3 regions of the Bacillus sp. JJ1533 genome follow, and region 1 is predicted to be linked to each of the others. Evidence: riboswitches for the same ligand, from Rfam matches in the RefSeq annotation. Region 1 holds a riboswitch; each other region holds the start of a gene.
The links. A riboswitch is a leader RNA that binds a small molecule or an ion and turns the genes downstream of it on or off. The one in region 1 is predicted to bind cyclic di-AMP.
Positions count from the first base shown of each region.

Region 2: linked by a shared signal. The riboswitch ahead of V7138_RS01210 (cation:dicarboxylate symporter family transporter) and the one ahead of V7138_RS05790 (TrkH family potassium uptake protein) in region 1 are both predicted to bind cyclic di-AMP.
Region 3: linked by a shared signal. The riboswitch ahead of V7138_RS08965 (dicarboxylate/amino acid:cation symporter) and the one ahead of V7138_RS05790 (TrkH family potassium uptake protein) in region 1 are both predicted to bind cyclic di-AMP.

Region 1 is NZ_JBALOV010000009.1:10,945-21,727, forward strand. It holds gene V7138_RS05780 (sporulation protein) at 1-367, opposite strand, end outside; gene V7138_RS05785 (hypothetical protein) at 687-887, opposite strand; cyclic di-AMP (ydaO/yuaA leader) riboswitch at 1,289-1,425, shown strand; gene V7138_RS05790 (TrkH family potassium uptake protein) at 1,616-2,953, shown strand; gene V7138_RS05795 (potassium channel family protein) at 2,979-3,635, shown strand; gene V7138_RS05800 (DUF1048 domain-containing protein) at 4,383-4,724, opposite strand; gene V7138_RS05805 (PadR family transcriptional regulator) at 4,726-5,067, opposite strand; gene V7138_RS05810 (bifunctional transcriptional activator/DNA repair enzyme AdaA) at 5,831-6,427, opposite strand; partial or broken gene V7138_RS05815 (APC family permease) at 6,411-7,692, opposite strand; gene V7138_RS05820 (hypothetical protein) at 8,073-8,267, opposite strand; gene V7138_RS05825 (hypothetical protein) at 8,515-8,754, opposite strand; gene V7138_RS05830 (TetR/AcrR family transcriptional regulator) at 9,236-9,850, opposite strand; gene V7138_RS05835 (FAD-dependent monooxygenase) at 9,918-10,783, opposite strand, start outside.
Region 2 is NZ_JBALOV010000003.1:19,857-30,639, forward strand. It holds gene V7138_RS01165 (sensor histidine kinase) at 1-62, opposite strand, end outside; gene V7138_RS01170 (ABC transporter substrate-binding protein) at 166-1,443, opposite strand; gene V7138_RS01175 (carbohydrate ABC transporter permease) at 1,501-2,328, opposite strand; gene V7138_RS01180 (carbohydrate ABC transporter permease) at 2,328-3,269, opposite strand; gene V7138_RS01185 (hypothetical protein) at 3,514-4,287, opposite strand; gene V7138_RS01190 (Hsp20/alpha crystallin family protein) at 4,355-4,822, opposite strand; gene V7138_RS01195 (Hsp20/alpha crystallin family protein) at 4,969-5,478, opposite strand; gene V7138_RS01200 (spore germination protein) at 5,502-5,744, opposite strand; gene V7138_RS01205 (spore germination protein) at 5,832-6,074, opposite strand; gene V7138_RS01210 (cation:dicarboxylate symporter family transporter) at 6,217-7,485, opposite strand; cyclic di-AMP (ydaO/yuaA leader) riboswitch at 7,605-7,761, opposite strand; gene V7138_RS01215 (sulfate adenylyltransferase) at 7,968-9,686, opposite strand; gene V7138_RS01220 (solute symporter family protein) at 9,773-10,783, opposite strand, start outside.
Region 3 is NZ_JBALOV010000018.1:16,638-27,420, reverse strand. It holds gene V7138_RS08975 (pyruvate kinase) at 1-853, opposite strand, end outside; tRNA gene V7138_RS08970 (tRNA-Val) at 1,061-1,133, opposite strand; cyclic di-AMP (ydaO/yuaA leader) riboswitch at 1,306-1,459, shown strand; gene V7138_RS08965 (dicarboxylate/amino acid:cation symporter) at 1,595-2,824, shown strand; gene V7138_RS08960 (alpha/beta hydrolase) at 2,920-3,642, shown strand; gene V7138_RS08955 (YjcG family protein) at 3,757-4,272, shown strand; gene V7138_RS08950 (GNAT family N-acetyltransferase) at 4,280-4,702, shown strand; gene V7138_RS08945 (DUF421 domain-containing protein) at 4,789-5,466, shown strand; gene V7138_RS08940 (hypothetical protein) at 5,479-5,721, opposite strand; gene V7138_RS08935 (stage VI sporulation protein F) at 5,864-6,118, opposite strand; gene V7138_RS08930 (YjcZ family sporulation protein) at 6,255-6,386, opposite strand; gene V7138_RS08925 (S8 family peptidase) at 6,881-8,212, opposite strand; gene V7138_RS08920 (hypothetical protein) at 8,541-8,882, opposite strand; gene V7138_RS08915 (hypothetical protein) at 9,051-9,758, shown strand; gene V7138_RS08910 (hypothetical protein) at 9,871-10,698, shown strand; gene V7138_RS08905 (hypothetical protein) at 10,752-10,783, opposite strand, start outside.

The sequences.
Region 1 (10,783 bases):
CCTGATCAATGCTTTCTACTCCTTTTTTGAAGACTAATCTAGTTTTGAATCGATAAGATAATGAGCCTGTAGATGCTGGAGTAGAGTTCGGCAACTTGAAAGTAAAAGGTATTTTATTGATAGTATCTGCCGGAATAGAGTTGGTTGTTAAAATAGTAATAGAATCGATGATTTCTTTGCATTTCTCCTCAATATCTATTAGGACCAAATCACAATCAATCCGTTTCAGTTGTTGTAGTGTAGTTCCACCTTTAATCAAGAAATATCCCTTTACCTCCTCACCTGCCCTGTATGTTTCTTTTTCAAGTATTAGATCAATCTTTGCTGATCCTATTCCTAATAATGCCATATATTTTCTCAGAATCATAAATATCCTCCTGTTTGATTTCGATATTATAAACCAATTATTTGGAACTGGAAAACAAAAAAACCTTTACCAATAGGCAAAGGTTTTTAAACAATAAAAGACCTTTACCAATAGGCAAAGGTCTTGCTAACAACGGATTAGTTGCCAACAAAGCCGAGAAAATAAAAATTTCCGAAATGACGACTTTGTTGTAAAAGCTACTCCCCTTTTAAAAAAGGATATAGTATTTATTTATAATACTAGTTTAAGGACTCTTCTTTTTAAAGTCAACCACTTTTTAATTTTTTAGTTCAGATCATTTAAAAAGTGAAATATCTTTTTAATTATTCTTTTGTGAACCGAATAGCTTTAGAATTGGATGTGGTTTTTTATCAATCACCTTCAGCTCATCCATAATGAGATTATTTTCATGTTTCGCTAACCATTCCTTAAGTTCATCCTTATTTTGACAATGGGTTAAGTAAATTTCCCCACCCTTACCTACAGCATTAACTACAAATCTATTCGTAGTTTTTCCCATAATTGTCACCCTTTTTCCAAAATCATATTTAGTATATGATCCATGGCTATTTGGACTTTAATGAATACAATGTATAATGTATTAATCAAAATAGATTGATATTTTCAAGTCACGTATTAGCGAAAATCGAGACTCCTGATGAAGGGTAATTCTCAATATGCTTTACGCGATTTATGAATGCTATTCTAATGCACCACTTTAGATTATGTCAATACACTTTACAATTATATTTTAAAAGTTTAATAATCTTAAAGAAACGAAGAAATATGGAGTTAGAAAGCTTTTTATCCATAAAATCGGTTCTATATGGTCTAATATTGCTTATTTCGAACTTTTTTTGGATTTTTTAGGTATTTACAAGCAATTAGTGAGAGGAGTAAAATAATCTCCATAAATTACAAATTGAAAAACGGCCTAATCTCTAAATCGAGAACGGAGGACCCACTTTTTTGGGGTTAATTCTGCAAATGCAGAAGGGATGACACTCTTTCGCCATCCTACCCGTCAGCTAACTTCGTCGGCTAAAGCGAAGGAGGTCAGAAGACCACCTTATTCAGGTGGCTTTTTTGTTTTTTAAAAACAAAATTGCTGCCCGTCTTTAATGGTCTTTTTGTTATGCCTAAATAAACTATTAACAAAAACCATGGTGGTAATAATATATATATTTGGCAAGGGAAAAATTAACCTGTAGACCATTTCATTTTTACCAGGTCAGTAAGGAGATAAAGATGCGAAAAATACTAGATCATTTGAACCCACCCAGAGTACTAGTTTTGGGATTTGCCATTATCATTTTACTTGGTACCATTTTGTTGACACTTCCAATTGCAACAGAAAACGGAGAACGGCTTTCGTTTCTAGATGCTTTATTTACTGCAACATCTGCTACTTGTGTAACAGGTCTTGTTGTAGTAGATACTGGAGATACCTTTTCACTGTTTGGAGAGTTGGTAATAATATCGCTTATTCAAGTTGGTGGATTAGGGTTTATGACATTTGGAACGTTTTTATTCATGATTTTAGGAAAAAAAATCTCTTTAAAAGAAAGACTGCTATTGAAAGAGGCATATAATAATATCTCTCTTGCCGGGATTGTTAAATTAGTCAAGCGAATATTACTATTCTCTATAGTCATTGAAGCGCTTGGGGGAATGATATTATCGATTCGTTTTTCTTACGACATGCCACTTGGTAAAGCCCTATATTTTGGTTTTTTTCATGCTATATCTAATTTTAATAATGCCGGGTTTGATTTAATGGGGGAATTTCGAAGCCTTACTCCCTATGTGGGCGATCCGGTTATTGTCTTTACAGTTACAACATTAATCATTTTAGGTGGCTTGGGATTTATCGTATGGAATGAACTTTATGAATACCGGAATACTCGCAGATTATCTGTTAATACGAAAATTGTATTAATGACAACAATCATTCTAGTAGGGAGTGCAACGATTTTAATCTTCCTCTTTGAATACGGGAACAATCAAACATTAGGCCCATTATCAATTACAGATAAAGCTTTAGGAGCATTTTATCATGGGGTAACTCCAAGAACAGCCGGTTCAAATACTTTGTCAATTGCAGATTTAACCTATTCTTCTTTATTTCTGACAATCTTCCTTATGTTCATTGGAGGCGGTTCTGGATCAACAGCAGGAGGGATTAAAATTACGACCTTTGCTTTGTTAATGGCAACTATTTGGACTCAATTCAAAGGAAAAGAAGATGTTGTATTATTTAAACGCAGAATTGAGACTGAAACGATCTTAAAAGCATTAACTGTGGCTACGTGCGGTGCCATGATTGTCACCATCATAACCTTTTTATTGAGTATTACTGATAAGGGATTCCCGTTTATTATGTATTTATTTGAAGCAGCTTCCGCATTTGGTACTGTCGGCTTATCGATGGGGTTAACCCCCGAGCTATCTTCAGTCGGTCGTATTTTCATTATTTTAACGATGTTTGTCGGAAGGCTAGGTCCGCTCACGCTCGGTTTTGCCTTGACAAAAAGGCGCAAAAAAGAAGCTTATCGTCATCCAAAAGGAAATATCATGATTGGATAATGTAGAAGGGTTGGGAGAGATAAAGATGAACACAAAACAATATGCTGTGATTGGTTTAGGTAGATTCGGAACAAGTATCGCCAGAAGATTGCATGAAGCTGGCCAAGAGGTACTAGGAATTGACATCAGTGAGGAGCGAGTGGAAGGTGCCGAGTCTTTTGTGACTCATGCTGTTATTGCAGACAGCACGGAAGAAAAAGCACTCACATCTATTGGAATCGAAAATTTTGATTGTGTGATAGTAGCTATTGGGAACGATATGCAAGCAAGCATTTTAACCGTCATGCTTTTAAAGAACCTAGGTATTAAGAAAATCATTGCAAAGGCTTTAGGCAAACGCCATGGTCAGGTATTAGAACATATTGGAGCTCATTGGATAGTATATCCAGAGAGAGATATGGGTGAAAGAGTCGCCAATCAGCTACTCTCCCCCAGCATGCTGAATTATATTGAACTCTCGAAAGAATACAATATAGAGGAAATTGTGATTCCTTCAAAAATGGCTGAAAAAAGCCTGCGAGATCTTGATATTCGAGCCAAATATAATGTTAGTGTGATTGCAATTGTCAGTGGTACAGAAATTATCATCTCCCCTTCTCCTGACCATGTTATTCATTATGGGGACTTACTTGTAATGATTGGACACAGGGATGACTTAGCGAGATTTTCACAGTTAGAGTAAGGACTGCATCATATCGGATATAAACATGAGGGGCACATGTGCACTTGAATTTTAACCTTGCAGGGGACTGTTTCTATTGAATTGTTATTTTTGAGCAAAACCTAACTTCAAAAATCTATGGATTAGTAAAAAAGAAATCGGGTTCCAAGCCTTAACTCTTCATAACCATCAATTACAGAAGAGGATGTAAGAAATGGTGCTGATTACTTTAGCATTATGAGGCAAAATCTTGAGACACTTAAGAAAGCTTTAAATTAAATTTAAAGCATAGGCCCTTTTAGACCTATGCTTTAATTCTGACTTATTGGGAATTTTTTTGATTAAAACACTTTAAATCCACTCCCTTGAAGACTTCCTTTTCTGTATAGGATTTTTTTAATCCTTTTACAGAAATCGCTGCATTGACCATACTTTTCTCCTCCTTATAATAAGCGCAACAAGTCTCTAGAATAACTATATTCCACTCCTCTGTCTGATTGGTATTCTGTATTACTTACTACTATATTAAAAATATAACTGAATAGTGAAGATGACACATTTCATTTGTAACCAACTATTCTTTCGAAACTATTTATTGAATTTACTTTTTTCCATTCGCTTCATGATACGCTGATTTAAATCTCCATGACTTGTAGACATACGTTATAACGGTAGCCTTAGTTCGGCGGAAAGGAAGCCAACTCGAGCCCAGTGACGGTTTGCTTAGTTAGCGTCGATTCTAGGCGAAACTCCACTTGGAATTCACTGTTAGCCACGACCAATCGTATCATTCAACTTCTTGCGATATTTGTCCTTCCAAGATTGCTCATCCTTCACCAAGTCATCGCAGAAAGCAGCCACGTCCTCGCCCGTAAGTTCAGTGACTTTCTTGCCTTCCGCTGCTCCTTCCTCAAAGAGGTCTAGAATGCCGGCGAAGATACGGCTGCTGTCCTTCCAGTCGGTGGGACCACCACCAGCAGTCCACATATATTTTTGGATAGCTTTGTAAGCGTTGCGGTACTCACTTGGAAGTGCCTTCGCACGTGCCTCCATCTCCCTCCATTCCCGCTTGTCATCCAGACTTCCGATAATTTTTTCAAAAATATTCATTTTACTTCTCTCCTTTTGTTTTTATATTAGTCTTAAGTCCGTTAATTTTACTTGAGATGAAATCCCATTTTTTCCAGAAGATCTTAAGCTGCTCCTGACCTGCTGTGTTGAGTGTGTAAAATTTTCTCGGTGGTCCCATAGTGGATGGCTTTTTCTCGATGTGCACCAGATTATTTTTCTCAAGCCGCATTGTAATCGTATAAACTGTGCCCTCAACCACATCAGTGAAGCCAAGTTTCCGCAGATGTTGCGTAATTTCATAGCCGTAAGTTTCGCCACGGCTGATGATTTCAAGCACACAACCTTCAAGCACCCCTTTCAGCATTTCCGTAATGTTTTCCATTCTTTACCTCCATTTATATTTTATTTATATTTTTTCAGTAATCATTAACACAGGTATTTTGTGTTACTGATATTCAGTATTACTAACTACTAGTATATAGTATTACCAATTAGCGTCGCTTGTCAATAAAACTTTTCGTCAAAAAAGCCCTATTACGACCTCAAAGGTGTTTTATCAAATTTGAATCTTAGACTTTAGCCAGACAGGTGATTATTCTCAAGAAGAGCTAAATAATTTAAAAATGATTGATGAAGGGTTTGATGACCAAGAACTCGCTCATTTTCGTGGTTTTGATTTACTTGTTTAATTGACCAAAATAATGATTAGTAATACCAACGGTCTCCACTTGCAAAAAAAGCAGGCACTATTCAGTTACAAACGCATCGAGTACAAATTTATTTGATGCGTTTGTATTTTTAGGGATAGGCTTATCAATATGTTTTAGAAGAAATGTACTTAAAAACCTGCTTCGTTAGCAAAATAACTTCAAAAAAGTGCATTAATCCTTCTTGGATCTTTCTTTTTCAACTAAACTGCCCCATTAGTTTAATAACTCCAACAAAGAAGTGCCTTAATCCTTCTTGACAACGCACCGTTTACTTTAAGTATATTACTTCACAATCAACATTCCTCACTTACTTTAATGCAATATCGAACAAAATAATATTAGTTTGGAAGTTTAGTAGTAATAGCGATTAGTTTAGTTGTTAAAACTTCTAAAATGGGAGACGTAGTTAATTACCTTTTGTTATCGAACGTAAATTCAGTCATATTCATGATTAACGTAATTTCCGTTATGGCAAGCGCGGAATTGACTCGGTGAAAGTCCTGTATTTCGTTTAAATGCATTATAAAAGCTAGAGACGCTTTGATAGCCTATTTGATAACCAACCTCCGTACTATTAAGGTTCGTCGTTAAAAGGAGTTCCTTAGCTTCATTTACTCTTATCTTTTCTAAATATATTCTTGGTGTATACCCTGTTCTTTCTTTGAAGATACGATTTAAATGAAAACGACTTACTCCAACCCTAGATGAAATTTCATGTAAAGTCATATTTTGAGCATAATTATTTTTTATCAATCGCTTAGTATCTTCCAAAAGGCTTTCGAACGGGTCATATGTTTTTATATTTAGATCTGGTTGGCATCTTTTGCATGGTCGATAGCCTGCACTTTGGGCTTCGTTCGCATTTAGAAAAAAAGAAACATTTTCGCGATTAGGAACCTTAGACTTGCAAGAAGGACGGCAGAATATTCCTGTTGTCTTAACCGCGTAAAAAAATATCCCATCATATGCTTGATCACATGAAACTGTTGCTTGCCACATAATATCTTTTGAAAGGTTATTTTGATCCTTCATTTCTTTTTAACCCTCCCTTGTAGGAGAATCTTACTAAAAGTCATATAAATCGTATATAAAAACACAACAATTATCGGTACAAATATATACAATTGAAAAAATGGAAGAATCAGCAAACATAAAATGAAAGAGGTTAACGATGCAAACCATGCTAGTGTGTACTTCCTAAATAATTTAAGACCCGCAGCCATTGAAAGAATATAAACTAGAATCCCAAGAGAAGTCGGTATAAACAAAATAGCATCAAAAGTCAGGGATAAAGTCTTCGTCACTAAAACACCTACCACCGAAAAACAGATAATAAACAATACCATCCGTCTTGGAATTTTAATAGTTTCATGATATTTTGAAAAAAACTTTGGAAAAGCACCATCCCTACTTAATGAATATCCCAATTGTGTTAGGCTGGCTACAAAAGCATTTGATGTACCTGTACAAATAATTAAAGCTAAAATAGCTGTGACTACTTTGGCACCTAAGCCTACCGTATCACCCATAATTACACCTATAGGAGAAAGATTGCTTTCTTGACTGCCATATGTCGCTGTTCCAATAGTAACAATGCTTAACGCTAAAAATAATATTCCAATGACTATTGCACTAACAACTGCTCCTTTGACAATATCCTTTTCTGGCCTTTTAAAGTGTTCGGCTAAATTACAAATCGCCTCCCAACCAAAAAAAGACCAAAAGATAACCGTTATAGCACTCCCGACAGAAAACCACCCATTCGGAACAAAGGGAGTAAAACTCCCCCATTCTATTCTCGGAAGTGATACAAATATTGCTACCAGTAAAAGTATCAATAATAAGGAACTTAAAATCAATGCAACTTTACCACTAACGTTTACGCCGTAATAATTGGAAGCACCTGCAATTACCAAAATAAAGATTGCAATTACAGTTGTTCCAAAACCTAAAAATCCAAATGCCTGACTGACATAATAAGCACCGGTTAAAGATACAATCGTTTGACCGACTGCTGCTGTTACAAAGTAAAACCAGCCAACGATATTGCCAAGATGATATCCAAAAGATTTTCTAACAAATGTTGCGGCTCCACCAGCATCAGGGTATTTTTTTGCCAAATTAGCAAAAGAAAAAGCTAGCGGAAAGCTAATTGTAATAACGATAAGCCAAGATACAATTGATACGGGCCCCGCCATTGAGGCTGTTACCCCTGGTAAAAAAAGCACACCCGAGCCTAGAATAGAAGCAATATATAATGCAATTCCTTGAAATAATCCAATTGATTTATTATTCATGACCTACATCCCCTTTATAGCAATTAGTGTACTAGAATAGGGATGAAAAACTCTTCCTTTTTTTTGCGTTCTAATTCTTAATAAAGCAATCAAAAGCATTTTTATTATAGTTCGTATTCCAAAATCTGTACGGATTGTGGAATAAGTGCTAAAGACGATTCTTCAACTCCCTCATTTTGATACGAATATCTCTCGAGTGCTCACTTATTTCGCAGGATTTCATATCCCTTTAAAAAAGGTTTATTGGTGATAGAAGTGAGTTCAGATCATTGGCATAGCTAAATAAAGGAGTTAGCATCATTGTTAATAACAGTTTCTTCCGTTATCTTAGATGCATAAGAATAACCTTCACTTGTTATACTAGGACCTTTTCTATCTCGTTATTTCCATTCTGAAATATCAACAACAATGCTGTCTTGTCTTATCTTAACTTCCCATACAGTTCCTCTCATTTTATCATCTTCTTTATAATGTCCGTAAGGGTATTCTCCATTGCCTACCGCATTTTTACTACATGTAGAGATATATAAGATGATAAATAAGAAAATAACTAAAAATGGAGTTCTTTTCCCCAAGTAGCTTCCTTCTCTTAATGGATTAGACATATTATTACTTAAAATGTTTTATATCTTTTTAAACTAACCTGCACCGTTAGCTGAATAACTTCAACAAAAATAAGCGATAATCATTCTTAGACGCCCCCGTTTTCCTCACTTATATAATATATTAGTTCAGGTGCGTTTTTATATCTTAATTGTCAGGAGCTTGAAACAGAGTAAAGACCTCCGAAGAGGAGGTCTTGGTTTCCTATTATAAGGGGTGTTAATTCATGCCATGCATCACGTGTGGCATCATGTGTGGCATACTAATCAATACAGCTTGTGACTGGGTAACATTGTCATGATGTGGATGATGATAATGATGATGTGGATGATGTGGATGATGATGATGATAGTGATGATGTGGATAATGATAGCTACTCATTACATAAGGATGATATCCAGATCCCATAATATATGGACTATACCCCATTCCATACCAGTTTCTTATATCTCCAAACATATTTTCACCTACTTTCGAGATGGGAATTTAACTAATTTCATGTTATGCCTTAATTAAATGAATGAGCTTATCTTCTCTCAAAATAGGTGTTTACCTATTAAATAAAAATCCTGCATCATCCAGTTCCACTAAACTGTTCTATAAGTTGAATAACTTCAACAAAAATTAGCGATAGTCATTCTTGAATTATCGCACCCTATAGTTTAAGTGAATATGTTCACAATTTTTTTCACCTTAACAAAATCTAATCCCTATATGTGAAGGGGAATATCAACAAGACACCTTCTTACTAAAGAAAAGGGCCCTATTCTTGAATAACTGTTACCTCATAGAAAATCATTTACTTATTCGCCTTCCAAAAATGCTGTCAAAGCCCACCAATTCATCCGCCGATTACTAGAATCTAGTCAACAATCAGCTCCTGTTTTTACTATAGAATGGTTACTTGCCTAATCATATCGATTGGTGAGATTCTAGTGATTCATGACAGTGACTTCATATAAAAACAAACTTGTCTAGCAATTTCTTCTTCATTAGGCTTCTTTATAGAACCATCACCAACAAGTAAACCATCAATTAACACATACGTTACTAATGGCCCTACAAACCCTCTTGCCGCGACTCTTGTATCTTCCACTGAAATACTGCCCACTTGTTTCGCTTTTTCCAAAAGACTAGCAATGCTGCTTAACACCTGTTTGGGAACAGCCTCTTGAAAAAGGATACCTAAATGAGGAAAGCGAGATATCTCTGTAATGATGACTCGTGCCAAACCTATATATTCCTTTTTCATTAGATGATCTATAAGACGTTGACCGATCATATTTAAGGCATTCTCCACTTCTTCTTGGCTGGATAGTGACAGTTGATTCATGAATGAAGAGAATTCTTCCTGTGAAATTACTGAAATCAACTGATTGATTACATCGGTTAATAGTTCTTCCTTGCTGGAATAATAGACGTATAGCGTTTGCTTCGATACCCCTGCCCTTTCCCTCACCATATCCATGCTCGTAGCAGAAAAGCCATTTTGTAAAAACAACTCCTTTGCAGCATCATGAATTTGTTCTTTTTTCTTTTGCGATCTGGAATTCATTTTTTTCAAAACTCCTTTTTCAGACTGAACAGTACAGTTTTATTGTATCGAAAATGATTTACATTAGCTATACCACTTTTTCACTTAAGAAATAAAGGTTCAACACACCTAAGAGTTCTTTTTCCTGTATATACTCACTGTGATAACCGATATATCCATCTGGTCTGATTAGGACAAAACCGTTCTTGTTTTGAAGTTTATAAGCTTGGGAAATCACATTTTCTTTATCATTTAAAAAGTGTTCATGAATCTTCGTTATTCCCACTTGATAAACCTTAATAGGATAGAAGTCAAGAGCAGAAATTATATGGTGAATTGATTGATGGTTGTTCGTGAAGATAAGAAGGACATGGTTAGTTGTTTTTAAATGGTCATATAATCTGTTACCATTACCGAATGTAACATCGGGTGCACGGTCCCCTGCTTGAAGTGATGCATTTAGTTTCAAAAGTTTTTTCAATGTTGTCGAAGGTTTCCTGCCATTTGTAATAATTGAACTGTGACGATAATGAATGCCGATTTCAGATAGAGCCTCAATCAAACGTTGCCTTACAGGCTTCTTCGATGTAATAATAGGTGCAACTCTCTTTCTAATATAATTGAACAATTGATTTTCATTCAAAAGCATTCGTGTCACACGTTCAGTACCTGCCAATAACTTATTCCAAACAGGTACTCTTTCTTCTGAATAGCTGTTTAAAAGATCTAATGGTGAATGATTTTGAAGGACAAGTGCAAGTTTCCATGCTAAATTGAACGCATCTTGTATACCTGTATTCATCCCTTGGGCACCTACTGGGGAGTGAATATGAGCCGCATCGCCTGCAAGGAAGGTTCGGCCCTTTCGTGGTTCTTTAACTTTTCTCTGGTTTACATGGAATCTTGATGTCCAAGATGGATCACTGATGGACGTATTCGCTGGGCCAACTTTAT
Region 2 (10,783 bases), on a different contig from region 1:
GGCACGATTGTAGTGAGCAGTAATAGCACAATCAGCCTATTTCGAATACTCCTCTTAAACAAAGGGCACCCCCCTAAATATATACAATATTAGTATAAAATAGAAAGCACATCTAGTATAGACATGCTTTCTACAAAATTTGGGAGTTTCCACTGTGTTAATGGATTACTTCAGGTCATCCCATGTTTTTTGAAAACGAGCTAATAATTCATCGTAATCAATTTTTCCGGCTGCATATTCTTGAATCGCTGCTGCTTTCTCCATGTTCGCACCATCTGGCCATCTAAACCAAGTCCAAGGAATCGTTTTTTCTTCTTTCGAATAGTCCAGAATCGAAGTACCAAGGTCACCTAATCCGGTTGGTTCGATGTTATCGAAAGCAGGGATAAATGCGAATTCTTCTGTAATAAATCGCTTACCTGTATCGGATGAAACCATCCAATTTAAGAAATCCTTTGCTTCTTGAAGGTGCTCAGAGTTTTTATTAAGCACCCAGTTGTTTGGAACCCCTACTGGCAGACGATTTGCTGACGCCTCATCATCCGTCATCGCAATTGGAAGGAAGCCCATGTTGATTTCCGGATTAATTTCATAAATCATATTTTCTGTCCAGTTTCCTTGTTGAAGCATCGCTGTTTCACCTGATGCAAACAAAGTAACTTGGGTATTATAATCGGTTGTAAGTGGATTATCATTTGCATATTTCAACTCTAAATCTAGTACATTCTTAAAGTCTTCAAAATGCTTATTACCCTCAATTTTTTCAGTTCCAGCATAAAGCCCTTCGATAAATTTAACAGGGTCATCCTGTTGGGCAAACGGGATATTCAGTAAATGCTGACCAATAACCCACCATTCTCCATAGCCTGCTGAGAATGGAGTAATCCCTGCTGCTTCAAGCTTTTCTGCTGCTTCTTTTAGCTCTGAGAAAGTTTTTGGAGCCTCGCTAATTCCAGCTTTTTCAAATAAGTCCTTATTATACACAAATCCATAGCCTTCTAGGTTAACAGGCATGCCGTACAGCTTGCCATCTGTGTCCGTCATTGGAACTTTACCGATTGGTAACACATGCTCAACCCATGGCTCATTTGAAAGATCGGCTAAACGCTCTTTCCAAAGCTCTAATTCTTTGAATCCACCGTTGTTAAAAATGTCTGGCTCATCGCCTGAAGCGAATTTCGCTTTTAATGCAGCACCATAGTCAGCACCGCCACCAACTGATTCAAGCTTAATCTTGATGTTTGGATGTTCTTTTTCATACTCATCAATCATCGCTTGGAGTTGATCAGCAATTTCAACCTTGAACTGCATCATGTTTAGAGTAACGGTTTCCTCCCCGCTTTTTCCTCCTTCACCCTTGTCGCCACTTGTCTTCTCCTTATCGGAACAAGCACCAAGGATTAATACCAAAGCCATTGTTAACAAAAGCAACATGCGTTTCATTAACTTGTTTCCCCCTTTAATATATGAATTTTTGTATTATACAAAAATGTATAACCCTTATTTAATCGACCCTGCTGCAATTCCTTTAATAATATGTCTTTGTAAAAACAAGAAGAAGATAATGATTGGTGTGATACCAAGTACGAGTGCTGCTAATCCCATATCCCATTGTTTTGTGTATTGAGCAAAGAACGAGCTTGTTGCTAATGGGATCGTCCGTAGCTCTGCATCTGTTAAAACAAGTAATGGCAGTAGGTAATCATTCCAAATCCATAAGGTGTTTAAAATGATCACCGTCACGGTAATCGGTTTTAACAATGGAAAGACAATTCGCCAAAAGACGCCAAACTGCGAACAGCCATCGATTCTGGCAGATTCCTCAATTTCAACAGGCACCGTCTTCACAAATCCATGAAAAAGGAAGAGAGACAGCGGTACGCCAAACCCAAAGTACATGATCACAATCCCTGGAATACTATTGACGATTCCTAACATACCACCTAGCTTCATCAACGGAATCATAACAGATTGGAACGGAATCACCATGGCTGCGACAAAAAAGATAAATAAAAAGCTACTAAATTTGCCACCCGTTCTGACCAACTTCCAAGCGGCCATCGAACTAATCACGACAATTCCTATATTACTTAAAACCGTAATAATCAATGAATTCCAAAACGCTCTTGGAAACTGAATAATCTCCCATACTTTCACAAAATTCGCAAATAAAATTTCCTTAGGCCATGCAGCCGCATCAATTAAAATCTCGGAAAATGCCTTCACGGAATTAATGAAGACGAAATAAAATGGGATGAGAAAAATGAGACCTAACACAATTCCCAAAATCTCTAATAAAAAGGTTCTTTTGGTATATCTTCGGTTCATTATGCCTCAACCTCCTTTTTCTTCGTCATTACAACTTGAACAGTTGTAAAGATTGCCACAATGACAAAGAACAAGACCGCTTTAGCGGTACCTAGACCGAAATTGTTATACTGAAAGGCTTCCCGATAAATATTAATCGCGACAGACTCTGTTGAATTAAACGGTCCCCCGTTCGTCAACGAAATATTAATGTCGAAGATCTTAAAGGCCATCGAAATCGTTAAAAAGAAGCAAATCGTAAACGCTGGAAGAATTAACGGCATGATAATCTTCGTTAATACATTCCAATTCGAGGCCCCATCAATTCTAGCCGCCTCTATGTAGGATTGATCAACTCCCTGTAATGCCGCAATATAAATGACCATCATATAACCAGCCGTTTGCCAAGCAAATACAATGACAATTCCCCAAAAGGCAGTAGCCTCATCACCTAACCAGGCAAGCTTGAAAATCCCAAGATCGGTGTATTTTCCTACTGAAGCAAACCCCTTCACAAAGATAAACTGCCAGATAAACCCAAGCAAGAGTCCGCCAATGACATTTGGCATAAAAAAGACCGTTCGTAAAATATTTCTTGTCTTTAATGCCCCATTTAGCAATAGCGCTAATCCAAATCCAAGTAAATTACTAATGATAACAGCGGCAAACATAAACCTCGTTGTAAACCAGAAGGAATTGAAAAACTTTGCATCGTTGGTAAAAATCTTTTTATAATTCTCAAATCCAATCCATTCCACTGCAGAGCTAATCCCATTCCAGGATGTAAATGAATAATAGATCCCCATTAAAAATGGGATAATTTGAATCATCACAAAAAACAATAAAGCAGGTCCCACAAAAGCTGCATAGGTTAAGACGTTTTTCCACTTTATTTTTCGTTTCGGTTTAAGTTCGAGTTTTCGACTCAGTTGTCCTCCCGTTTCGGCTGTCTTCGCTTCCATTTACACCACCCCCTCCAAATTGTAACCGTTTTCTTTTATTATAACGGTACAACTGTCATAATACAGGAAACGATATTGACTGTTAGGGGTACAATATTGACATCGTGATGACTTTCGGACTATTTTCTTTAAGGTGGATCATGAAAATCATCTGTTTTAGACAAAAAGCCTCAGTCAGAAGATGAGGCAAAATAAAAAAGGAAACCGGGGAAGTCCCAGGTCTCCTGTATAGGTTTAATGTTAACTAGTCTTCTTCTATAAAAATCTCTTGCCCTTCCTCGTTAATATCGACTTTCAGTCCTGCATCTTGTTCTTTATTTGTGTCAGGCGGTTCAGGCGGTTCTGTTACCTCATTGCTATTCTGCTCGTCGTTCTTCCCTTTCTTAAACTCATTCATGGTAGATAAAAAATCCTCCGCTAAATCTGACGGAATGATTCCCGTTCCATATGTAGCACCGACATTTAAGCTCCCGCTTAAATCTTTTACTCCAAGGTGAGCAATATTATTATTCAGTTCATATTTGTCAATTAGCATACGCTCAACCTTTATATCCTGATATACAATGGGGAGTTCGTTTGATTTCGTTTGACTGCCCAATGCTTTCTTTATTTCATTACATTCATTAAGGATATGTTTATTTTCAGTTTCACACTGTTCAATCCGCTCTTTTAAGCTAGCCATGTCATGGGTAAGTATATGAAGCTGTTCCTTTAGTTTGTCCATTTCGTGAAACCACTGAGCCTTCAATCTTTTTTCCACAGTGGCGATGATTTTCGCTTCAAAATCATCAGGTATGCTAAAATCCTGCTTTTCCTTTTTTTCCTTGATAGCTGTTTTTTCTAATCCATTCATGGTGGAAAGGGCAAGAAAATGGCTTTCTATTTTCAGGAATCGCTTCATTGTCACTTCAAGCGTATTGATTCTCTTAAACTCTATTTCAAGCTTTGCGATTCTCTTTTCTAAAGCCTCCCGATCATTTTCCTTACGAACATTTCTTTTAAAAGGCAACTTTTTCATCACCACCCTTTCCTATTTTTTCATCATAACAGGCTTAGTTATGGAACCGTTTTTTGGGGATAAGCATTTATTCGATTACGACAAATTCCTCTGGTTCAATTTTTCTGTGATAGGTGATAACGAGGAGACCGTGGTTGTATCTGGCTCTTATCGGATTGCCGTCTGTTGGTTCTGGAAGCGCAATCGTGCGCTCGAATTCTCCATACACTCGCTCATTTTTTAAGGTTGCATCTGGTTTAAATGGTAATCTTGAAATTCCTTTGATGGTTAAGTTTGACCCAACTACTTTTAACTGGATGTCTCTTTTGTCGATGCCAGGGATTTCGATTAAGATGACAATCTGAGCGTCAAGCTTGAAGATATCTATTGGAGGAAATTCAACCGATTCAGTTGTTCGTCTTGCTTGTTCGGCAGGTTGTTCTGCCTCCATGTCCCGCATGATTTTTTTGGAGGATTCCTGATCAAACACATGGTTCCAAAAATCACCCGTTTGGTAATTCTGCGCAATCTCCATCCACTGCTTGAGCTTTTCCATATCCACGATGCTTCCCTCCCGTTTTACACATCAAGCAAAAAGCCACTTACTTCTACTACTATTCATATTGTTTGATTGACGATTCATTCCTCTGATTTCGTACCAGCATCCCCTTATTTTTGGTCATATAAGAAGTAGATGCCCCTTCATTCAAAAGGAGGGACATCTAGTTCTGTATACTGCGTATCGGTTGCCTTAGGAAGCTTGATTTGAAGATACTCATCTTTATAACTTGTCACAGCTCCTTTTTTCTTTACAAGCTCAGGCAAGGCAAACAAATGGTAACTTTCCTTATTCGGATACCCCTCAATAATGATTTGGTTAGATGTATGAAAAATTTTTACGTTTGATAATTTCGACGGATCCTTTATTCTAAACTTTACATATACGTGATCATGAGAATCAAATATTGAAGGAGTGAATTCACATTCTGTTGATTGTTCGGGTAAGGATATTTCTCCATCATCACTTACTTGATTCTCATGAAAAGCACGATTCAATACAGATGCATTATTTTGAAAAAGATCCAGGGAAGTTGACATTGATTTTGAGATAGATTCTTGAACAAATTTTTCAATGCTCGAAGACTCTCCTGAATGTTTCAACAACTGCTGCATGATATCCTTAAAAGGAAAGAAGGATTGAAACGGGAACATGGGATAACCTCCTTAAACCGAAGCTAAAATTGATTTGAAACCGGTAATGATGGGTTGAAAATCTGATCTTGATCGGACACATCTGTATCCAAATAACCCCCTGCAGTTATAGATGAATTGGGTGATAAATCCCCTAAAGAAAAGCTTAATGATATATTTTTTGAATTGGCCGTATGGCTGTTATGAACCGTTCCGCCAATATCAAAATTCGCATTTTGACTCATACTATTCGTCTTTATATTAAAGATATTGATCATATAGGGCATCTTTTTTATTCCTTTCTCTTTGACTTTATCCTTCATTACATTCGCCTAATTGTAGAGAGACTTCTGCTGAATAAAGGTTAACAGCAATCAATCCTGAGCTGCATTTACAACTGCTGGGTTACCGATATCGCCTTGATCATTTAAATCTGGATCAATATACACATTCTCCATTCCTGCAGTCGTTGGTGAAAGATCTCCATAGGATGAATTTTCCCCTTGGGACTTTGAGTTTGCTGTGTGAGCATTATGAAAGGATTCACCAATATTCACTGAACCGTTATTCGAAATGCTGTTAACTTTCATGCTATAAATATTGATATGAGTAGGCATATTGATCACTCCCCCTTCATGTTCTTTTATCTTATGCAATAGGCATGCAGGCTGTTATCCTAATTTTGAAGATGTTATTTTTATACAAAAAAATAAGCACATTTCTATTGTTTAGAAATGTGCTTACTTGATTTAGTATATATTAAGAAGCTTGAGCTTCAGTTAGCGTTTCAACTTTAGCAGGTGGTTTGTATTGACCTTCCCATTTCGCAACAACGAGCGCTGCTAATGAATTTCCTACTACGTTAACCGCTGTACGTCCCATATCAAGAATACGGTCAATACCCGCGATAAAGGCTAACCCTTCAGCTGGTAAACCAATTGTACTAAATGTCGCTAATAGCACAACAAAGGAAACTCCAGGTACTCCTGCCATCCCTTTAGATGTGACCATCAAGACCAACATAAGCGTAATTTGTTGACCAATGCTTAGGTGAATTCCATACATTTGGGCAATAAATAATGAAGCGATGGCTTGATATAGAACAGATCCATCTAGGTTAAAGGAATAACCTGTTGGAATGACGAAAGTCGCAATATGCTTCGGGCTTCCGGCTTTCTCCATTTTGTCCATAATTTTCGGAAGGACGGTTTCTGAGCTTGCTGTTGAAAAGGCCAAGATGAGCTCTTCTTTGATCATCTTCAGTAATTTAAAAATATTAAGCCCAATGAATTTAGCCAGTAAGCCTAACACAACAATCACAAAGAAAATCATCGTTCCATATACAGTAATCGCTAATTTCCCTAATGGAATAAGGGATGCAAACCCATATTTAGAAATTGTTACACCGATTAATGCAAATACACCAATTGGGGCATACTTCATAAATAAGTTGGTTACATAGAACATGGCATTTGCCATACCTTCAAAGAAACGTAAAACAGGTTTTCCTTTTTCACCAATTGCTGCAATTCCTAGACCAAACACGACCGCAAAGAAGATAATCGCGAGCATATCGCCTTCAACCATTGCTTGGATTGGATTGGTCGGAACAATATGAAGCAGCGTATCAGTAATCGATTTGCCTTCTTGTTCCTCTGATGTGTTGACATAACCAGAAATATCACTTTGCTCTAGCTTGTCCATATTTAAACCAGCACCGGGCTGAAAAATATTGGCAGCAATCAAGCCGACTGCAATCGCGACTAATGTCATGCCTATAAAATACGTTAGGGACTTCGCACCTAACTTCCCAACTGATTTCAAATCACCTACACCAGCAATCGCAACGATGATACTTGAAAGCACGATTGGAACAACAATCATTTTAATTAGTCGGATAAAGAGATCTCCGAATGGCTGTAATACACTTTGTGCCGTTGGACTTCCATAGAAGATCCCACCGACGATAATCCCTAATACAAGACCAATAAAAATTTGAGTCGCTAGACTTAATTTGAACTTTTTCATAAATTACCTCACCCTCTTGTTGTTTTTTTTGACGTATTACCTTAGGTAAGGGAAACAAATGAATACGATAATTCTCCACAAAAAAAGCGGCAAGTGCCGACTTTCGAACTCTATCGTTCTCGTTCCCACTAAATTGCTTACGAGGTTAGCTTTCAGGTTAGGACTATCGGAAACACTGAGCCCCTTCTTTTCAGAATTCACCTATAACGGAAACGTATCCGTGTAATTATTGGGTCCCCCGCTCTTATTAAAAATAAGATTAAGCATGAATCAACTAATTGAATTCTATCATTAAAATACTATTTTAGTAAAGAATTTGTTATTTCCAGTGGGGGTGTGGGAGTGTCAATAGGGCGAAAATAACCTTTTAAACCATAAAAAACGACGTTCCGATTGGAAAACGTCGTTATCTAGTCCATTGGTCTGGATTGTGAAAAAGGTTATTTTTATATAATTATCGTTCAATCTATTATTTTATATTTCTATTCCTCATCACTACCCCGATATCTCTTATATGGAAGCGGATTCCAGGTTCGGTATTCGAGGTCATCTTTACGTAAGGCAGCAGGAATATCGTCCAATATTTTCTTCGCTACCTCTAGTTCACGCTCAGCTTCTGATTTATCCTGGTATAAAAATTCATCAGACGCTTTTTCCAAGGCTCGACTCACTTTTACCTCCAAGTTTTCAACGACCATTTGTTGCTGACGAGAAATCGATTCGCGCGCTTCTGCTACCCAAGTCGGCTGGACAGAACGAAGGTGGTCTGTGACATAACTAAATTCTTGAAAGACTTCCTTATAGACACGGTCTGCATTTTCGCGGACATCCTTAATCGCTGCTTCTAAATCGTCGATTGTGAGCTCAGACACCTCTAATGGACGCTTGCGTTTGGAACCACCGATTCCCTTTGAATGGAGATAATAAGGAAAAATAGACTTTATCGTTTTTCCAACAGGAGCAATAGCAAGCCCATCCTCGTCGACACCTTTAGGCTGCACACCTTGCATGGCAATCCGAGCAGATTCCGGTCTTACAATTTCCTTCGGCGGCAACACACCATATCTTAGTAATTCACGGATACCTGTTCCAGAAATATTGATGCGGTACCGATCATCGTGCGGACATGTCTGCTCGGTTGCTGGGCTGTCACAGCGTGTGCAATAGAACACTTCATGGAATAACCGAATATCGATGCCTAGTTCTTCATTTGTAAACGTATCAAATATCGTGTGACTTGCATACTTATCATAATAATCCCCAACACCTGCATGATCTCGGCCAATCAATGCATGGGTACACCCGTAATTTTTCATAATAAGGGCATGGAGAACCGCTTCACGAGGACCTGCAAAAATATAGGTCACACGCAGTGGTGAAAGAATTGTTCTCTCCTTTGGATAATACGTATCAAGCACAGCCTGATAGGATAACATACGGTATTCATGTCGAGTATATTCACGCTTGGCCATCTCAACTAGCGGCTGAACAAATAAGCCATCCATTTCCTCAAGTGCATTACGATGAATATATTCATGACCGCGATGCAATGGATTTGCACCGGTAATAAAACCTCCGACCGATTTGAATTTTTTCTCCTCATAGAATAGTTTCCATGTATCCTTCGGTTCGATCCGCAAATTTTCAAATGGCCCCCAATGGACACGGCGAAGTAACTGAATAGGACCACCTAATGCCGTTTCCCCCATTCTTCGATAAATGGAATCAACTCCAGGGTGATTACGGTCAGTCGTGCCAAATAATTGTTGGGCCCGAAATTCTCGGTCATAGTCGAAAATATCATCTAATTGTAAGATCGCGACTGGCTCCTTCGTTTCATCGACTAATGCGACCTCATCTCCCACAGATAGGGTCTGAATCACTTGCTTATTTCGGTCGCCAATCGGTGCGAAGCTTAGGGGCACTGGCCAAACAAGTCCATTAGCCAGGCGCCCTTCTGTTAATACGGATTTGTAATCTGTTTCAATCATAAACCCTTCATTTGGAGAGAGTACACCTGTGGCAATCATTTCAAGCGTTATGACAGCCTCCAAATCAACCATGATGTATGGAAGCTGCTTTGCCCGCTCCATCGCTTGATCTCGTTCTTCTCCAGTTAAAACACGGTTAACTAATTTCCCCCCATGTGGCTGTTGTGGATACCTTGTCACTTTCTCTTCCACATTTATATCTTGGTTCATTACCAATCCACTTCATCCCTTTACTAAATTTTTTACGACGTTTATATTCAATCCCCTTATATAAAACGCGGTATTCTACTAAACTCTTATTCTGCTTTTTTAAAGCCAGTATGTGCGCGGACAGCCACTTCGGCATAGCGCTTCACATCATTTTCTTTCGAGAAAATCGTTCCGAGATATCCACCAAGGAAACCTAATGGCACACTAATAAGTGCAGGATTATCTAATGGGAAGATTGGATTCCCTACAAATAGTGCCGCCCCTTCAACAGGTGAAAATACACTAGGACTCATTGATACTAAAACTAAGGCTGAAATTAAACCGGAAAGAATTCCCCAAATGGCTCCCGATGTATTAAAGCGTTTCCAATATACGGTGTATAAAATAACAGGCAGATTCGCACTGGCTGCAATACAAAATGCTAACGAAACGAGGAAGGCGACGTTTAAGTATTGAGCACCTAATGACAATAGGATCGATAATACAGATACACCTAATGCTGCATAACGTGCTGCTAGCATTTGCTCTTTCTCAGTAATCTTTCCTTTTTTAATGATTTGTCCGTAAATATCATGTGCAAATGCAGATGCTCCTGATAACACAAGACCCGCCACAACCGCTAAGATTGTCGCAAATGCAACTGCAGAAATGAAGGCAAATAAGATATTACCGCCAATTGCCTCAGCTAACAGTGGTGCAGCCATGTTACCACCTTTATTGGCTGCGAGAATTTCACTTTCCCCGACATAAATAGCAGCCCCAAAGCCAAGGAATAACGTTAAAATGTAAAAAATTCCGATTGTCCAAGTTGCTGTAATAACCGAGCTTCTAGCTGTCTTTGCATCCTTTACCGTGAAAAAGCGCATCAGGATGTGCGGCAGCCCAGCTGTTCCAAGGACTAAAGCAAGCATTAATGAAAGTGTTCCTAACGGATTTGTATATTTAATTCCTGGATTTAAATAATCTGCACCATGACTCGTTGCCGTTTTCACTTCTGTAAACATGGCCCCGATATTAAAGTTAAATTTGAGAAGGACTAGGAAGGAGATGACAATCATTCCGGCCATCAATAGTACAGCCTTTGTAATTTGTACCCA
Region 3 (10,783 bases), on a different contig from region 1:
TAGTCTCGATGCACTCCTCTGTATTCGATAAAACCTTCGCAAATATTTTTCCATCATCGATATACACTCTGTCACCGATTCGCACATTTCGTAAAGCTTTAGGTAATGTAACTCCAACCGACGCTGGCCCATTATCCGTTTTAGGAATCCCAATATATTTATCATTTTTATAAATTCGCAAAATATCATTTTTCTTTATTTTTATAAAGCTATCTGTTATTCCTTTTTTATTTTTACTAGGTATAATTTGCCCAATTCGAATTTTAGGTCCTGGGAGATCAATGAAAATTTTACATTTCGAAGTATTTCTAACACATCTTGCATGATACGTTTCTTCTGCCATTCTTAAAGAATGAATCATCTTTTTCCATACCGTTAATTCATCATGTGCACAGTTTATTCTTGCTATTGTCATACCGGCTTGCAGTAAATCGTAAAAAATTTCAGGGGTAATAAGCATTTTACGGTCAAGAGTAACCATTATATGTTTGTTATTTATTGCTTTTCCAAACAAGTGATCCTTACGATCTTCTTTTAATGATTTGGCAGTGTTTACTTCAATATATTCCTGATTTAAGTTAGGGGCAGAATCTTCCTTGGAAAGGTGATGGATGATTTTATTTAAGGTATCCATGATATGGGGGCTACTGTTTGAAAGTGGCAAAAATCCTTTTTCACGTAAAATATTGTTCAAATTGGGATGAGCCATTCTATGCAATGCAAAAAAAGCTCTTAAATTGATTTTACTTAGAGTTGTAGTGTCAGAGACATTGTTTTTGGTGTACTGTAAAATCGCTGCTTGAGCATCTTCCCTTAGTTTAATCAAATATTTTTTTAGTTTAATTTGATCCATTGCCACCACATTCCTTTCAAGGATTCAGAAAAAACATTTCTGATGTAGGGAAATTCAATATGTAATTAGATTGTATTCAAAAGGGCTGTATCAAAACTTTGGATTAATTCTTTTACATTATTCATTTATATTCAATCTTTTTAATATGTTGAAAAGATAAAAAAACTCCACCCCCTTAAATATAAGGAAGGTGGAGCTTTTAAATGATGATTCCGATTGGGTTCGAACCAACGACCTCTACCCTGTCAAGGTAGCGCTCTCCCAGCTGAGCTACGGAATCACTATATATGAATAATTTATAATATACATCTGTTTGGATAGATTGTCAATTGGTTTTAGTAATTTTAAAGATTTTAGGCCCAAGAAATATTAAAACTGTTAAAACCATACTAAAGTAGTATTTACAAAATATCAGAATATGAGATATAAATATAATATTAAGATAAATTACAACTTAATAATCGCTTAATTCCCAAAATTGGGAAACGGGGGAACCATCACGTGCAAAAGGAAATGCACTCGGGGTGAATCCTTTTTATAAAGGTAGGATATAACTCTTCATCCGAATCCGACAGCTAACCTCGTAAGCATCAGGAGAGAGATTGTGCGCAAATCAACTTTAAGGCCACGAGCCATACTCTCGTGGCTTTTTTGTATCTCCTAAAATAGGATTTCATCCCAATTCACATTTCCCTTTTGCCACTAACACAATATTTAACTACATCTTTGAGGAGGTTGTTTATGTCATTAACTAAAAAGATTTTATTAGGGTTAGGTTTAGGTGCTATTGTTGGTCTTATTTTAAATTTAACCTCACCACAGATTTTTGAATACGCTAACACCTGGGTTTTTGTTCCACTTGGCCAAATTTTCTTGAATTTAATTAAAATGCTTGTTGTTCCAATTGTCTTAGTATCTATTACTCTAGGAGTTGCGGGACTGGGTGATCCTAAGAAACTTGGAAGAATTGGAGCAAAAACGATTACTTATTTTTTAGCAACAACTACACTTGCTATTACAATCGCAATCGCCCTTGCCTCCATTTTTAAGCCAGGTGCTGGCGGAGGTTTTGATACAGAAGGAGTTACTTACGATGGGGCAACTGAAGCTCCTCCGGTTATGGAGACATTGATAAATATTATCCCAACGAATCCTTTTACGGCAATGAATAATGCCGACATGTTGCAAATTATTGCATTTGCTATTTTCATAGGGTTAGCGTTAACCGTTTTAGGTGAAAAGACGAAAGGTATCCTAAATCTATTTGAACAAGCAAATGAAATTATGATGTACCTTGTAAATCTTGTTATGAAAACGGCACCATATGGAACATTTGGATTAATTGCAACTGCGATTGGAAGTCAAGGATATGCTGCAATTAAATCAATGCTCGCTTATTTCCTAATTGTACTCGCTGCCTTACTTATCCATTCGGTTGTAACATATGGTGGCACAATTGCATTCTTGGCAAAACGAAGTCCAATCGAATTTTTTAAAGGATTCGCACCTGCCATGACAGTTGCCTTTAGTACATCAAGTAGTAATGCTACACTCCCAGTTTCAATGGAAACTGCACAAAGAAATCTGAAGGTTCCTGAACAAATTAGTAGCTTTGTTCAACCATTAGGAGCAACAATCAATATGGATGGAACAGCAATTATGCAAGGTGTTGCTACCATTTTCATTGCACAGGTATACGGTGTTGACCTTACATTCACTCAAATTTTGGTGGTTATCTTAACTGCGGTACTAGCCAGTGTGGGTACAGCTGGTGTTCCTGGTGTTGGGTTAATCATGCTAGCAATGGTACTAACAGCCGTTGGTCTACCAGCTGAAGGTATTGGTTTAATTATCGGTATTGATCGATTACTTGATATGACGCGTACTGCAGTAAATATCACAGGTGATGCTGCATGTGCCGTATATGTTGCAGAATCTGAAAAGAAACATATGGATCAAACAACTGCTTAATAAGTACAGATTTGCGACAGGGATTTCTCCTGTCGCTTTCCTTTTCTAAACGGTATAATTAAGGTGTAAATTGAGTGTATGGAGGATTTAAAATCATGGTTAATAAAGGCACCGTTAGGGAAATGACTATACATAGTAAGATTTTAAATGAAGAACTTGAGCTGATTGTTTATTTACCAGCATCATACTCTCCCCTTTATAAATACAATATTCTTATCGCCCAAGATGGACGTGACTATTTTAATCTTGGCAGGATTGCAAGGGTTGCCGATAAGCTATTGGAAACAGGCGAAATTAGCAACACCATTATTATTGGGGTTCCTTATAAAAGTGTTTCAGACCGACGTAGGAAGTACCATCCAGATGGTGAGCAGCATGATTTATACAAGCGCTTTTTAGGAGAAGAACTGGTTCCATTTCTCGATCGAGAGTTTCCAACGTATCAAATGGGGCAAGGACGCGCACTGATTGGGGATTCACTGGCAGCGACTATATCATTATTAACAGCACTCGAATACCCCCATACTTTTGGAAAAGTGATGCTGCAATCACCTCTTGTGAATGAACACGTCCTTCAAAAGGTTGAAAGTTTTGAAGAGCCACACCTCCTCGATTTGTATCATGTGATAGGAACAGGTGAAACCGAAGTGAAAACAACAAGGGGGGATATTGAAGATTTTCTAACCCCAAATCGTGAATTGCATGACATCATTGTGAATAAGGGTTATCCCTATTTTTATGAAGAATTTAATGGTAACCATACCTGGAAGTATTGGCAGCCTGATTTACCAAGAGCCCTTTCAAAAATGTTAAAATAACCTATTTGGTATACTATCATTTTCAGATATTTGATATAATTGTGTTATTATTTTTCGTAAATCTACACCAAGTACTTTGTTTTGATTTATTAATCCATAAGGAGGGCAATACAAATGAAATATGGCATTGTTATCTTCCCATCCAAAAAACTTCAAGACACGGCTAATTCGTATCGTAAACGGTATGACCCACATTATGCATTAATTCCACCACATCTCACGGTTAAAAATGCATTTGAAGCATCCGATGAAGAAATTAAAGATATTACAAGGGAATTAGAAGCTGTTTCTAAACAGGTTGAACCATTTACATTAAAGGTCTTAAAGATTAGCTCCTTTTCTCCTGTAAATAATGTCATTTACTTGAAAGTAGATCCGAATGAAGAATTACAAAAACTACATAATGCCCTTCACTCTGGTTATTTTGCAGGAGAACCCGAGTATGCTTTTGTTCCCCATATTACAATTGGGCAAAAGCTATCAAGAGATGAGCATTCAGATGTGTATGGTCAATTACGCATGTTAAAAATGGACCACGAAGAGCAAATTGACCGCATTCATCTTCTTTATCAGCTAGATAACGGTTCTTGGACCGTATATGAAACATTTCGTTTAGGAAAGGAAAATTAAACACAGCATGGAAGCACGAATCGTAACTAACAACAAAGAACAAGACGATGCCTATACAATTCGTAAGGTGGTCTTCGTCGATGAACAAAATGTACCTCTTGAAGAAGAAATTGATCAATTTGAAGATGAGGCTACACATATTGTCCTGTATGATCAAAATGAACCTGTGGGAGCTGGGCGTTTCCGTGAGCTAGACGGATACGGTAAAGTAGAACGTATTTGTGTCCTTGCTTCACACCGTAAAAAAGGGGCAGGGAATTTGATTATGCAAAAGATGGAGGATATTGCGAAAGAGCGAGGTATATCAAAATTAAAGCTTAATGCTCAAACACACGCGGAAAACTTCTATAAAAAACTAGGATATGAGACGGTATCAGGACTTTTTATGGATGCTGGAATCCCCCACGTTACAATGATTAAAGAACTATAAATTTTTGAAAGGATGTCAAAGGAGACATCCTTTTTTTGATGGATAAAAATAGTGAAACCTGCTCATTCTACCATTGAGAGGTGAGCATGTTGGAATATTTTAGAATTGCATTTGATTTATCGGTTGGTCTTCTAGGGTTACTTATTATTACTAAAATACTAGGAAAAACACAAATAACCCAAATCACTGCTTTTGATTTTATCTCTGCATTAGTACTTGGTGAATTGGTTGGAAATGCCACTTTCGACCAAAATGTTGGGATCCTTCAAATTCTTTTTGCCATACTGGTTTTGGGGATTTTAATTTATGTGATTGAGATAATTACACAGAAGGTTCGTAAAACAAGGCCATTTCTTGAGGGAAAGCCTTCAATTATTATTCACAAAGGGAAAATTATTCGAGAGCATTTAAAGAAAAACAAGCTGGATATTAACCAATTACAGCATCTTCTTCGTTCGAAGGGTGTCTTTTCAATTAGAGAGGCTGAGTATGCCATTTTAGAAACAGATGGCTCAATAAGCGTTCTAAAAAAATCTCCATATGAACCACCAACCCGTCAGGATTACAAGATGGCAGATCAAAAGGTGCGGCTCCCGATTACATTGGTAAGTGATGGTGTGCTCATTGAAGAAAATTTAAAGGAAAGCGGTTTTTCGGAAAGTTGGTTACAATCGGAATTGAAAAGCCAAGGAGTAGCTACCTATAAAGATTTACTATTTGCAGAATGGCGTGAAGAGGAAGGCTTGTACGTACAAGAGTTCTAGCCTTCCCTGTGTTTAAATGGACTTATTAATTAGTAAACCCTCGCCAGTATATTGGGCACGGATGTTCTCAATATATTGGCTTTGCTTTTTTGTCATTGCTTTGCGTTCAATTTGATGAAAATCATAGGAACGCTGACTAAAGTTCAATGAAGCTGGTTTTACCTCTTGAAGTTTCATTTGATTTGTTTTATAGTTCGTAGTACGGTGCACATATTGATTATATTGATCATTGTTGATTGGTAAAATATAACCCATTGTTTTCCCTCCATCCCCACTATTTATTTGATATGTATCGTTTTAAATTATGTTTTATTATAAATAAAAATTCGTTATAAGCCTTGCATTTGTTGGGGTCAAGATAAAAACAGGCCTGACATTTTTGCCAGACCCTAAACTCTTATTTTTTATTAATCATTTTTGAAATGGTGTTGAAATCCATTTTTTGGTCGCCATTTACAATGCTATTAACAATTTTGTCTTCAAGCTGTTTGTTTACTGGCTTATTGGCAATTTGAGAAACCTTTCTAATCACAGAACGAACTGTATTGGCATCTTTAAAGTTTGCATTTTGCAAAGAGTTTGCTAGCTGAAATACATCCTGCATATTTACTCCTGTTTTCTTTTCGATATTCTTAAAAAAATTATTATCCATTTGGAAACCTCCTTACATTGTGATATATCATATGACCCTCGCCTAAAAGTGGTGCAAAAAACTATATCCCTCTTCTTAAATAGATAAAAGTACGAGCCGAATGACTCGTACTTCTTGTTTTTTGAAAATGTTGTGATTAGCCGTAGAAAGAAGTACCTACAATAATTAATAGGATGAACAATACGACGATTAATACAAAAGTTGATCCGCCGTAGAATCCACCGTATCCGTAGCCTCCATAGCCGCAACCACCAAATCCGTAGCCCATATTTCGCACCTCCTCTTAAAAGAGTACATTATAAACTATGTTTTTCAGTTGAATTTGGTGATGGACAGGTGCACAGGGCACTGCGGAAATTAAGAAAAAATTAATCCCCCATTTGTTTTTCTAACTCTCCTTGTTTTTTCGAAAACCATTGATCTAGTTTTTCCATTTTGGGCTCAAGTTCTTTTTCGAACCCTTGAGCCTGTGTATCCAACTGATTTAATCCTTTCTCGTGTTCTAAAACTCTTTTATCAAGCTTTCCCATCATTGCTTCAAGTTCTTTTTCAAATCCGCTAGCTTGTTTATCCAGCTGGTTTAACCCCTTTTCATTTTCTAAGGCCCATTTGTCTAGCTTTCCTTTTGCTTCATCATGGTCTTTATAATAGTCAGTTACAAAGCGTTCAATTTCAATCTCAAATTTTTTGCTCAGATGCTTACACCCCCAATTATTCTATAAAATGATAAAAACAGGCCATTTGAGCCTGTTTTTACGTAAATTACTTAATTGAATTTCGTGCATTAATATATCCTGCACCATACGTGTTGTAATCAAGGTCTTTCCATTTTACTGTTCCATTTAATAGATCGGTTTTTATTGTATCTGGGGTATATGGCTTATTACTTTTTATTTTATTTTCAATCATTAAAGCAACAACACCCGCGCAAAAAGGAGTAGCCATTGAAGTACCAGATAATATAAAGTAATTTTCTTCAACACGGTTTGCTTTTTGGAATTTATCGAGGTATGAATTTGGAGAGCGTAATGAGGTAATATTGACACCCGGTGCTACAATATCTGGCTTTGGAACGTTATAGATTGTCGGTCCTCTACTTGAAAATTCAGCAATTGTGTCATCCATACGACCATCAAGCGTATTTTTATCATCAAGTGCACCGACGGTAATTACTTTATCACTAATACCTGGGCTCGCAATCGTACTTGGATCGTCCCCTTCATTTCCCGCAGCTGCACAAACGACAATTCCACTATCCCATGCTTTCTCAACTACTTGAACCATTGGATCTGCATCCTCATTGCTTAACTTTTGGGCTGTTGCACCAAGAGACATGGAGATAATATCAATTCTTGGTTTGGACGAATCCTGGTTGTTAAGAATACACCATTCTACGCCTTTCATCACATTATCTAATGAACCTGAACCTAGTTTGTCTAAAACTTTTACACCAACGACATTTGCTTTTGGTGCAGGGGCTTTATATTTCCCTCCTGAAGCCATTCCATTGCCAACCGCATCACCTGCACAATGGGTACCATGTCCATTATCATCATAAGGTTCAATATTACCATTTACGAGATCTTCAAAACCTATTATTCTACCTTCTAAATCTTGATGAGGATAAATCCCAGTATCGATAACCGCGATTGTTACACCTTCGCCTGTAAGCTCTGTACCATTTCGAACAACTCGATCTGCTTTACCAGCTGGAGTAGCAACATTTAGCAAGGCTTTAACTTCGGAATTCAGATAAACTCGTTTTACATTTGTACATGTTTGTAAAAGTTCCTCTAATCCCGCTGCTGTAACTGTTGCTGAACAACTTGGAATGGTTTTAAATTCATATTTAAGCTTGCAACGCATATGACGATTTAATACTTCTCTAACATTATCTGCATTTGTTTTTCCATCTGTATATTCAATAATAACCTCAAATTTTCTAGTCTTTTTTATTATCCCCTCTAGGCCTTTGTGTAAAAAACAAGGTGTCCATTTAAAAGGGCGATATAAATTCACCAGATTTTTTCTAAGGTTTTTATCCATTTTAGAACCATAATTCCTTGTGAATTTAACCATTGAAAATCCAAACATCTCTCTCACCTCCTATTTATTTCTTATATAATATGATAAATAGAAGGTGATTGAAGCGGTATTTGTCCAATAAAGTTCAATTAATGCATTTTTCTTAATAAAGTTAAAAATCACCATCATACATTTAAAGATGGTGATTACTACTCATTACTTTTTTACAATTTTTTTGCCTCCACATCCACATCCGCTAGACTTTTTACGAGGCTTAACGTTGTAAGATGAAGAAAACACTTTTAATTTTTGATTTTTATTGTTCATGTATACTCCTCCATATTTTAATTAGTATACGATTAGTATATGTGCGTTCTGAAAGAATGCTTTCAAGTTTTTACCTATTTTTAACTGCATTCTGGTTTCTGAGACTGTTTAAAAACCAGTTTTCTGAATAATTACTTTCTGTATCTCTTGCATTTACCTGATTTTCCTGATTATTACGTCTTTTACTATTGGAATTTCTGTCTCGAAATTCTTCTAGTTGGGATTGTAGGTTCTTTATTTGTTCATTCAGACTTTTCTTTTCATCAAGTATTTGATTTATTTCATATTTTAATTGCTGATTTTCACTTACTATTGCACCCAAATTTGAAACTGATTTATATTTTGCTAGTTCGGATTGAAGATGAATAATTTTCTGTTGAAGAAATACTGGATTGTTAGATTGCTTTTTCACTCTATAAATCCTCCTATACATTAATTTGATTCTTTCGTTTTGATTTATTTCCATTCATATCATATGTATAAAATTCCGCTAATGTCACAGCACATTTGTCTATAAAAAACATAATATACAGTAGCCCTAATACCCAAAGGGTTATTAATATAAAAAGGAGGAACACAAGTGGGTCGACATAACACAGAAAAAGTATGTATTAGAACACGTAAAGTTTACGACTGGGTAACTCGCCAAATTGATGTCCCGTTAATTTCACTTACAGATGATACTCTTAAAACAAAATTCAAATGCCATGGCAATAAGAAAGATATAGATGAACTTTGTACTTTCTTAGAAAATCAAGGTGATGTTTCTGTCAATTGTTTCTTAAGTGATTCAGACGGTAATCCAATTGATCCTACCATGGAAAATGAAGACTTTATTATCCGTGAGATAATGCAACCAAATGGTCGGCATCCAGTTCATGTAACCTTACCTACAGGAGACGAAGTAATGCTTCAGAAGGTGAAAGTTATCGTAAAAGGGTTCATTACTGTAGAAATATTAGACGCCCAAGGAATGAGACTTTGTGTAACAAAAAAGCCTATCCCATTTGCAACAGCACAAACATTTATTCTATGCGCTCCTGAAGGTACAATGATCGATGCTCATGTCAATTTCTTTGAGTGTGATGCAACTCTAATCTGTGAGCCACATGACTTACAGCAATTAGATATCTCCATTACTCTTTGCTTGGAAGTACAAGTGGAAGCGGACGTGAAATTGGAGGTAGAAGGAAGATTCTGTAAACCTCGTGAAGAAATTCTTGAAGCGGCATTATGCCCAACAGAAAAATTCCCACCACAATGTCCAGAAGTTTTTCCAGCTCACTAATAAGGACTGATTAAAACTAGGCTGTTTATATGAACAGCCTAGTTTATTTTTATGAATAACACAGATTTATTGATTTTTACATACCTTGTAGTGGAAGAGGAGGAAAAATATTATGAAATCAAAAAAACGACAAATGGATATACCTGAAGATACAATACAGCTTAAACAACGTATCATCCATTACCATTCCGAAATTGCTTCTTATGAAAATAAATTAATGTCACTCAAGCAACTTTTGGAAAAAGAGAAGATTCGCACTCAATTCTTACACGAAAGGTTATTTAAAGTAGAGGAGGAACAGATAGAACCCTTTCAAAGGGAAATCATATCTTTAAAAGAAAAACTCTTGAAATATGAAGTAGCTCTTGAAGAAGAAAAAAAGCGAGCAAACCTACTCCAACAAAAAGTAATAAGTTCTAAACATACGAAAGATGAAACAATTGACAGCACAATAAATCAAAAGTCTTCACCACAAATCCAGGCATATTTTGCCTATTCCATGTTGATACCAGATCAACATGAAGAACAAAAAGAAGTCGTGATTATCGGGGATTTTATTTTAAAAAACATCGGTAATGAGATATTAAGAGACATAATTCTTTGTATAAAGCTGTCTCCCATTGATGCAGGGACTTTGAGCGGCAAAATTTCTTTAAAGTCCCCAAAAAATGATTCTTCCATATTTGCGAATAGTTCCGATAACAATTGGGAGTTCCTACATGATAATTGGAGGGAAAAAATAAAAACAAATGGTGAGTACTGGATCAAATATACTGATTCTGAACCTTTAAAGCCTGAAGAAAGCATACATTTCTCACAATTTGACATAAGACTCCCAATCAACGAAACAAGTAAATCGGTTATTGTGGATGGTTATGTCTATTGTAAAGAAATTCCTGAAGGTGCATTCTCATTAAACAAGATTATCATTAATTTTTAACGGAGTTGTTCACAGTGAACAACTCCGTTAATAATTGAGTGGAAAAATTCATCTTAAAAGCCATTCGTTTCTCTTCCGTTTGATG